2 regions of the Sphingobium sp. B7D2B genome follow, and region 2 is predicted to be linked to the other one. Evidence: predicted binding sites of a transcription regulator. Region 2 holds the regulator's gene; the other holds the start of a gene.
The links. The regulator LexA, encoded in region 2, represses DNA repair genes until DNA is damaged. The targets are predictions, from matches to a motif close to GTTCCNCNCTTGTTCT.

Region 1 (4,421 bases), 1.3 Mb from region 2:
CCTGCTTCGCGAGCCTGGCGTCACGGTGGTAGCGCGTTCCGCCTAGCTTTCCGAGGCTTTCATGCTGGCAAGAACCTCGCGCAGAGCGCTCAGCCCCGCCGGCTTGGGAAGCATCGGCCAATCCCTGGTGCCATCGCCCAGATAGCTGCTGTCCGGATAGCCGCTCATCACCACGAACGGGATTTTGCGGGCCTCCAGTTGCATCAAAACCGGCTCCGAGGTTTCGCCGCCCAGATTATAATCGACGACCGCGCCGGTGATATTGCCGCTTTCCAGAGCTGTAATCGCCTGGCTCACTGTGGCGACGGGATAGACTTCATCCGCCCCCAATTCGCGCAACGTCAGCTCAAGGTCGAGCGCGATAAGCATTTCATCTTCAAGCAAAAGAACATTCAGCATCCCCGGTTCCTCGAACATTCAACGAGAGGCGCCGGCCTGCCCCTGTTACTGACCCTTTGCGGCCCGTTTACTATCATGAACGCGGCTCTGCGGTGCCTCTATGCGCGGTGAGCTGATGGATGTCTGTTCACTTTTGAACATAGATGGGAACTGCGGCTGGGGCTGATCGTTATGCATCGCATGCACGACCTCGTCTCGCCCGGCATCGATCATAACAATCTGGTGGCAGCGCTGAACCCTGCCGATCTGGCCCTGATGGCCAAAGTGGCGCGCGTCGTGCGCCTACCCACGGGCACGACCCTTTACGACCCCGGCGATACCGTGGTGGCCGCTTATTTCCCCCTTGGCGATGCGGTCGCGACTTTCCACGTGCTGATGGACGACGGCTCGTCGGTCGAGATCGCGATGGTCGGCCGTGAGGGCGCTGTGGGCGGCATCGTCAGCAGCGGGCGGCTGGCGGCTTACTCCCGGTCATGCGTGATGCATGGCGGCTATTTCGCCCGGTTCGATTCTGGGACGCTGGAGACGCTGAAAGCGAGTTCTCCCGCCATTCGCGATCTGCTCAGCCGCTATGCGGACTGTCTGCTCGCCCAGATTTTCCAGTCGGTCGCGTGTAACGCGGTCCACAGCCTGGAGATGCGGGCGGCCAAATGGCTGACGGCCGCTGTCGATCGCACTGGCAACAATCAGGTGATGATGACGCAGGAGGAATTCGGGTCCCTTCTCGGCATTGCGCGCAGCTATGCCAGCCGCCTGATCAAGAGTTTCAAGACCGACGGGCTCGTCCAGACCCGGCGCGGCTCGCTCGTCGTGCTGGATGCGGATCGGCTGCGTCAGCGCGCCTGTTCATGCAACGACATGGTGCGCACCCATTTCGATCACGTGCTGGCGGGCGTCTATCCAGACCCCGCCGAGCTTGAGCATCTGGTCCACGACGTCAGCCCCTAGCGTTTGCCGGGAGGTGACGCGCAGGGACGGCCTCCTACTTTCTGGTCTTGGGCGGGAGCGGCGCGCATTTGGTCTTGTCGCCAGCCAGACAGGCCGCGACATCTGCTTCCCACTTCGCCCGCGCCTCGGCGGCCTGCGCCTGTTCGGCGGCGATCTTCGCATCCCGCGCCGCCAGCGCGTCGCGATAGGTCTGTTCGCGCGCGGCCTGCTCGTCGGCAATGGCTTTCTTCTGCGCTTCGAAATCGCTCATCTGCTGCGCAGCCAGCTTTGCCTGCTCGGCATGGAGCACACGCCGCTCTTCCTGCTCCTGCGGCGTGTCCTGCGCCAGCGCGACGGTGGCTGAAACCATCATGGTGCCTGCAAGGGTCGCCAGTCGTGCGTAACGTGCCAGGGTCATGTCGTTCTCCGTCGTCTGTCGGGCCGGGCATTCCACGCCACGGCCTGCTGGTACAATGATTAAGATCAAGACTCGATGCACGGTCAATCGCGCGAATGTCCGTCTGGCCATCTCGCATCTGACCTCTGGCGATCCTATCTGTGCCTCTGGCTGAACCTTGCCGCTGGATTCCCTTCAGGAACAGAGATAGAACACCGCCCATGAGCCTTACCCATATTTCGGTGCGCGGCGCGCGCGAGCACAATCTCAAGGGCATTGACGTGGATCTGCCGCGCGATGCGCTGGTCGTCATCACGGGCCTCTCCGGCAGCGGCAAGTCGAGCCTCGCCTTCGACACCATCTATGCCGAGGGCCAGCGGCGCTATGTGGAGTCCCTCTCCGCTTATGCGCGCCAGTTCCTGGAGATGATGCAGAAGCCGGATGTCGAACATATCGACGGCCTCTCGCCGGCCATCTCGATCGAGCAGAAGACCACGAGCCGCAACCCGCGCTCCACGGTCGCGACCGTGACCGAGATCTACGACTATATGCGCCTGCTGTGGGCGCGCGTGGGCGTGCCTTATTCCCCCGCCACCGGCCTGCCGATAAGCGCGCAGACGGTGAGCCAGATGGTCGATCGCGTGCTGGCGCTGCCGGAGGGGACGCGGGTCTATCTGCTCGCTCCGGTCGTGCGCGGCCGCAAGGGCGAGTATCGCAAGGAGCTGGCCGAATGGCAGCGCGCCGGGTTCACCCGCGTGCGCATCGATGGCGAATTCTACCCCATTGAGGAAGCCCCCGCGCTCGACAAGAAGTACAAGCACGACATCGAGGTGGTGGTGGACCGCGTGGTGGTCCGCGAGGATATGGCGCAGCGGCTCGCCGAGAGCTTCGAGACGGCGCTCAAGCTGGCCGAGGGGCTGGCTTATGTGGATCTGGCTGAGGGGACGGTGGCGGAACTGGGCAGCACGCCCTCCCCGTTCGTGTCGAGCGAAGTCGAGACACAAGAGGAGAACGCTGCTGGCATCTCGACTTCGCTCGATGCGAACGGAGGCAGTGCCAAAGGCAAGACCGGTATGAAAAACGCCGGCATTCCGGCCAACCGCATCATCTTCAGCGAAAAATTCGCCTGCCCGGTCAGCGGCTTTACCATTCAGGAGATCGAGCCGCGCCTGTTCTCGTTCAACGCGCCGCAGGGCGCTTGCCCGGCCTGCGATGGTCTGGGCGAGAAGCTGGAGTTCGACGAGCAGCTCGTCGTCCCCAATGAGGCGCTGACCCTCAAAAAGGGCGCGATCGTGCCCTGGGCCAAGTCCAATCCGCCGAGCCCTTATTACATGCAGGTGCTCGCCTCCCTCGCCAAGGCCTTCGGCTTCAGCCTGGAGACGCCGTGGAGCGAGCTGCCGGGCGAGGTGCGCCTCATCATCCTGCACGGCACGGGCGGCAAGCCGGTCACCCTCACCTTCCAGGATGGGCGCAAGAGCTACAGCGTCTCCAAGCCGTTCGAGGGCGTGATCGGCAATCTCAACCGCCGGATGCTGCAGACGGACAGCGCCTGGATGCGCGAGGAGCTGGGCAAGTTCCAGACCGCGCAGCCCTGCGAGACCTGCGGCGGCGCGCGCCTCAAGCCCGAGGCGCTGGCCGTGAAGGTCGCGATGCAGGACATCGCCACCCCCACCCGCATGAGCGTGGTGGATGCGCTGGCCTGGTTCACCACCCTGCCCCAGCACCTGACCGATCAGCAGAACCAGATTGCCAAGGCCATCCTCAAGGAGATCATCGAGCGGCTCGGTTTCCTCAACAATGTCGGCCTCGATTATCTCAATCTGGACCGCACCAGCGGTACGCTCTCGGGTGGCGAGAGCCAGCGCATCCGCCTCGCCAGCCAAATCGGCTCGGGCCTCTCCGGCGTGCTCTATGTGCTGGACGAGCCGAGCATCGGCCTCCACCAGCGTGACAACGACATGCTGCTGGTGACGCTCAAGCGCCTGCGCGATCTCGGCAACACCGTCATCGTCGTGGAACATGATGAGGACGCGATCCGCGCGGCCGACCATATCGTCGACATGGGGCCGGGCGCCGGCGTGCATGGCGGCGAAATCGTCGCGCAGGGCACGCTGGCCGATGTGCTGGCGACGCAAGGCTCGCTCACCGCCGATTATCTCAACGGCACGCGGGAAATCCCCGTTGCCGCCAAGCGCCGGAAGGGCAGCGGCAAGAAGCTGACCGTCAAGAATGCCCGCGCGAACAATCTCAAGGGCGTCAGCGCGTCCATCCCGCTCGGCACCTTCACCTGCATCACCGGCGTCTCCGGCTCGGGCAAGTCGAGCTTCACCATCGACACGCTCTATGCCGCCAGCGCCCGCGCGCTGAATGGCGCCCGCGTCATCGCCGGCGCGCATGACAAGATCGAGGGGCTGGAGCATCTCGACAAGGTGATCGACATCGATCAGTCGCCCATCGGCCGCACCCCGCGCTCCAACCCGGCGACCTATACCGGCGCCTTCACCAACATCCGCGACTGGTTCGCCGGTCTGCCGGAAAGCCAGGCGCGGGGCTACAAGCCCGGCCGCTTCTCCTTCAACGTGAAGGGCGGCCGCTGCGAGGCCTGCCAGGGCGATGGCGTCATCAAGATCGAGATGCACTTCCTGCCGGACGTCTACGTCACCTGCGAGGAATGCCACGGCAAGCGCTACAATCGCGA
Region 2 (4,421 bases):
AAGAGGGCGAGGTGCAGAGTGCATTTAACGTCAAATAAGGGATTCAATATTGACTGCAATGACATGGTATCTGGACAGGCAGGTTTTAAGATTGCCGATGATAGCTGACGTTCTTGCCACCAACCCACTTCACGGCCGCCCCTGGAAGCGTCCCGCCCGAACCGTCCTACTCAATCCATAGCCCATGCGCCCGGTGCCAGTCTTCCAGCCCCTCGTCTGGATAGCCGTCGAAGCACTGGTCATCCGACCCGATCTGCGGCTCGACCCAATTCGCCTTTGATCCGAGCATCATGTGCACCAGCGACGGCGGCTTGGGCAAATCGCCGTCGATCGCGGAAGCGAAAGGGTGGAGCAGGTCGGGATACTCTGGGCTGAACACCCAGAGCGCGCTCGCGCAGGACGGGCAGAAGTGCCGCTCGCCGGTGCTGACGCGGCATCCGCCCTCGCCCCCACCGCCGCCATCGTCCAGCGTTGCGTGATAGACGGCGGTCTCGCCTTTCACCTTGAGCGTGCGCTTGTCGGCGTGGAGATTGATGGCATAGCCGCCACCGCTGGCGGTCTTGCGGCAGATCGAGCAATAACAGCGCAGGAATGGCACCGGCGCGCGGCTGTTGACGGAAAAACGCACGGCGCCGCATCGACAGGAACCTTCGAGCTTGAGGGGCATGGCACGGTCCTCTTGTGGTGATCGTCTCTCGAGCTGAACCGCTCTTATCTCCGCCGGTTCCCTCAGCGCCCATTGCGCGCTTCCCCTTGCGGCCACTTAATCCTTGATCTGCGCGCGCATCCTCCGCATGGCGAGCGCGCCCGGTGCCCGGCCCATGTCCGGTGGCCGCGTGCCCTGGCAGGAGATGTCCGCCCGTGATCGTTCGCAACCGCCTTGGCTTGCTCGAAGTGCTGTTCGCCTATCGCGGCACGATCATGCCGCATATCCAGCATCGGCTGGCAGGCATCGCCGTGGCCAGCGTGGCGGCCATTCTGGCAGCGCGCGCCTGGCCAGGGCTATTCGCGCAGATCAGCGGCATTCCATTCGCCCTGATCGGCCTGTCGCTCTCCATCTTCATGAGTTTCCGCAACAGTGCCTGTTATGATCGCTGGTGGGAGGGCCGCAAGCAATGGGGCGCGCTGATCATCGCGAGCCGCTCCTTCGCGCGGCTCACCTCCTCGCTGCCTGAGGAGGAACGCACCCCGCTGCTCCGCGGCATCTGCGGCTTCACCAACGGTCTTGCTGCCCGCCTGCGTCAGCACGATGAGGCTGCCGCGATCGGCCGGTGGGTGAACGATGGACCATGGCGCACCTCCCCGAACCCGACCGACACCGTACTTTACGAGATGGGTGCGCGCTGCTTGCGCCTCTCCGCAGATGAAAAGATCAACCCCATCCACCACTCACTCATCGAGGCGCAGCTCCAGGCGCTCAGCGATGTGCAGGCGGCCTGCGAGCGGATCGCCAGCACGCCGGTGCCGTTCACCTATTCGCTCATTCTCCACCGCACGACCTACGTCTTCTGCCTGTTGCTGCCCTTCGCATTGGCTGGCTCGCTGGGCTGGTGGGCCCTCATTCCGGTGCTGGTGGCGAGCTATACCTTCTTCGGGCTGGACGCCTTGGGCGATCAGCTGGAAGACCCGTTCGGCTATGATCCCAACGATTTGCCGCTCGATGCGATGACGCGGACGGTGGAACGCGAAATGCTCGCCCGCCTCGGCGCGACCGACCTCCCCGCACCCATCGCGCCCGATCAGCACATCCTGACCTGATTGCTTGCTAGCGCGAGGCTGGAGCGCACCGAAACCTGAGATATTTGGCCGATCCGTGTTGACGTGGCTCGATTCGTTTCCTAAACGTTCTCCGTCCGTTCCATATTGGGGAACCACTCATGTTGACCGCCAAGCAACAGCAACTGCTCAGCTACATCAAGCAGCATCTCGATCAGGGTGGCGTCTCGCCCAGTTTCGAGGAGATGAAAGAGGCGCTGGACCTCAAATCGAAGTCCGGCATCCATCGGCTGATCAGCGCGCTGGAAGAACGCGGCTTCATCCGCAGGCTGCCCAATCGCGCGCGGGCGCTCGAAATCCTCAAACTGCCGGATGGTATGCCCGTGGCAGAGCGGACGGAAGAGCCGGCGGCGGCCACCAACGTGACCCCGCTGCACAAGGCGCCCACCGCGCCGGCGCGGACGATCCCCATCGCCGCCAATGACGTGATCGAAATTCCGCTGCATGGGCGCATCGCTGCCGGTCTTCCCATCGAGGCGATGGAGAGCGACACCATGTTGCCGGTCCCGGCCGCGTTGCTGGGTGCCGGCGATCATTACGCGCTGGAAGTCTCCGGTGACTCGATGATCGAAGCGGGGATTTTCGACGGTGACTTCGCGCTGATCCAGCGGACCGAGACGGCGCGGGATGGCCAGATCGTCGTGGCCCTCATCGACGAGAATGAAGCGACGCTCAAATATTTCCATCATGAGGGCCGCAAGGTGCGGCTCGATCCTGCCAATCGCGACCATGAGCCGCAAACCTATGAGGCGCGGCAGGTGCGCATTCAGGGCCGGCTCGCGGGGCTATTGCGGCGTTATAACTGAGGCGGGCTATATGGGACGCCGGCTCTAGCGCGAGCCGGTACCCACGATCCAGGGATGGCGGCTGCGCGGATCGTGGCCCGCCACGATCTCTCGACTGTCGAGCAGGATCAGTGCGCCGCCCATAGCGCTCAGCGCTGGCCGATCCAGCTTTGCCCAGCGCGGCACACATCCGGGTGGGAGGCGCCGGTCCGCGATCACCAGATCAGCCTGTGCGCAGGCGGCCACCAGCTCGGGATAGGGAACAAGCAGGCGCGAGCGACTGATCAGCAGGTGAACCGGCGGCTGGTCAGCACGGCCCGGCAATGTCATCGCGCACATGTCCCGCGTGCATCGCGTGTCCGGCGCCTGCGCGAGGGACGCAAACTCACCGTCATAGGCGCTCGCTTCAGCCAGAGTCGTGCGAACATAGTCCCCGCTTCGGTCCCGCAGCAGTGCCATGCGCCCATCGCGCAGGCGCACCGCCACATGATGGCCGTCGGCGGTGACGAGCACGTCGGCGGACGGTGCCAGAAATGTCAGGAAAAAGCCTAGCGCCGTCAGAGGCAGGCCCCACCAACGCAGCGCCGTGTGCCAGAGCATCAGCCACAAGAGGCCGATCATGGCGAGCGCAAAGGCCAGTCCGCTGGAGACGGGCAGCGATAGCGTCGCAAAGGGCTGACTGGCGACAGTATGCGCAATCCACAGCAGGAACTTGAGCGCCACACCGACCACCCACCAGACCGGCGCCCCCAGCCCCACAGCGTCGAGCACCAGCGCGAGCACCTCAGCCGGCATCACCACGAAACTTGTGAGCGGAATGGCGATCATATTGGCCGCCGCGCCAAGCAGGCCCGAGCGATGAAAATGGGCAAAGGCAATCGGCGTCAGCACCAGCTCGACCAGCAGCCCGGTCGCCAGCAAGGCGCCGAGGCTGCGGGTCCAGCGCTTTATCCGCCCCTCATCGCGTCGCTCGAACAGCCGCCGTGCGGGGGGATATTCGTAAAGCGCCACGATTGCGGTCACGGCCATGAAGCTCATCTGGAAGCTGGGGCCGATGACAGCCTCGGGCCAAAAGATCATCACGATCAGCGCGCCGGTCGCGATCAAGCGCAGCCCGATTGCCTCGCGGCCCAGAGCCATGCCCGCGATCACCAGCAGAGCGGCAATGCAGGAGCGGATCGTCGGCACCTGCGCCCCGGTGAACACAGTGTATCCGATGCCCGCCGCGCCGCCCACGCAGGCGGCGATCATCAGCACCGGCCAGCGCAGCGCGAGGGCCGGCGACAGCGCAAGCAGACTGACCATGATGAGAATCACGCCGCCGATCAGCGCGGAGACGTGCAAGCCACTGATCGAGAGCAGATGGGCAAGCCCGCTGCGCCGCATCGCGTCCGCATCCGCCTCGCTGATCCAGTTCTGATTGCCCGTGGCGAGCGTGATCGCGATCGTCCCTTCCGGTCCCGGCAACCGCGCGGCGATGTGGTGGGCGAGAGTCGCGCGCGCATCCCCGCCAGGGGGTGCCGCATCGAGGCGCTGCACTTTGTCGAGCGCCCGCCCGGTAGCGCCGAGACCGGAGAAATAGGCCGTCCGCGCAAAATCATAAGCGCCCGGCAGGGCAGCCGGTGCAGGCGGCATCAGCCGCGCGCGTAGGGCAATGCGGTCGCCAGCGGCAATCTCTTCGCCCATCTGAACGGGCGCCGCGTTGATGCGGACCCGCGCCGGCAGATCGGGACGGGACAGCGGCGCGACCTCCAGCCGCACCAGCCCTCGCGCAGCCAAAGGCGTCGCCGTGAGGACGCGGGCCTCCATCTCCACCACGGCAGCACGCGCGAGCGGCGGCTGCGCGACGAGCAGGGCCTT

Region 1: a site for LexA is predicted at 1,922-1,937, ahead of uvrA (excinuclease ABC subunit UvrA). Genes of this name have one in related genera too.

Annotation. Positions count from the first base shown of each region.
Region 1 is NZ_JAOQOM010000001.1:1,070,366-1,074,786, reverse strand. It holds gene M2341_RS04785 (hypothetical protein) at 43-417, opposite strand; gene M2341_RS04780 (Crp/Fnr family transcriptional regulator) at 571-1,347, shown strand; gene M2341_RS04775 (hypothetical protein) at 1,382-1,744, opposite strand; gene uvrA (excinuclease ABC subunit UvrA) at 1,945-4,421, shown strand, end outside.
Region 2 is NZ_JAOQOM010000001.1:2,351,611-2,356,031, forward strand. It holds gene M2341_RS10875 (DUF6984 family protein) at 1-24, opposite strand, end outside; gene M2341_RS10880 (GFA family protein) at 167-667, opposite strand; gene M2341_RS10885 (bestrophin family protein) at 862-1,758, shown strand; gene lexA (transcriptional repressor LexA) at 1,878-2,582, shown strand; gene M2341_RS10895 (ComEC/Rec2 family competence protein) at 2,607-4,421, opposite strand, start outside.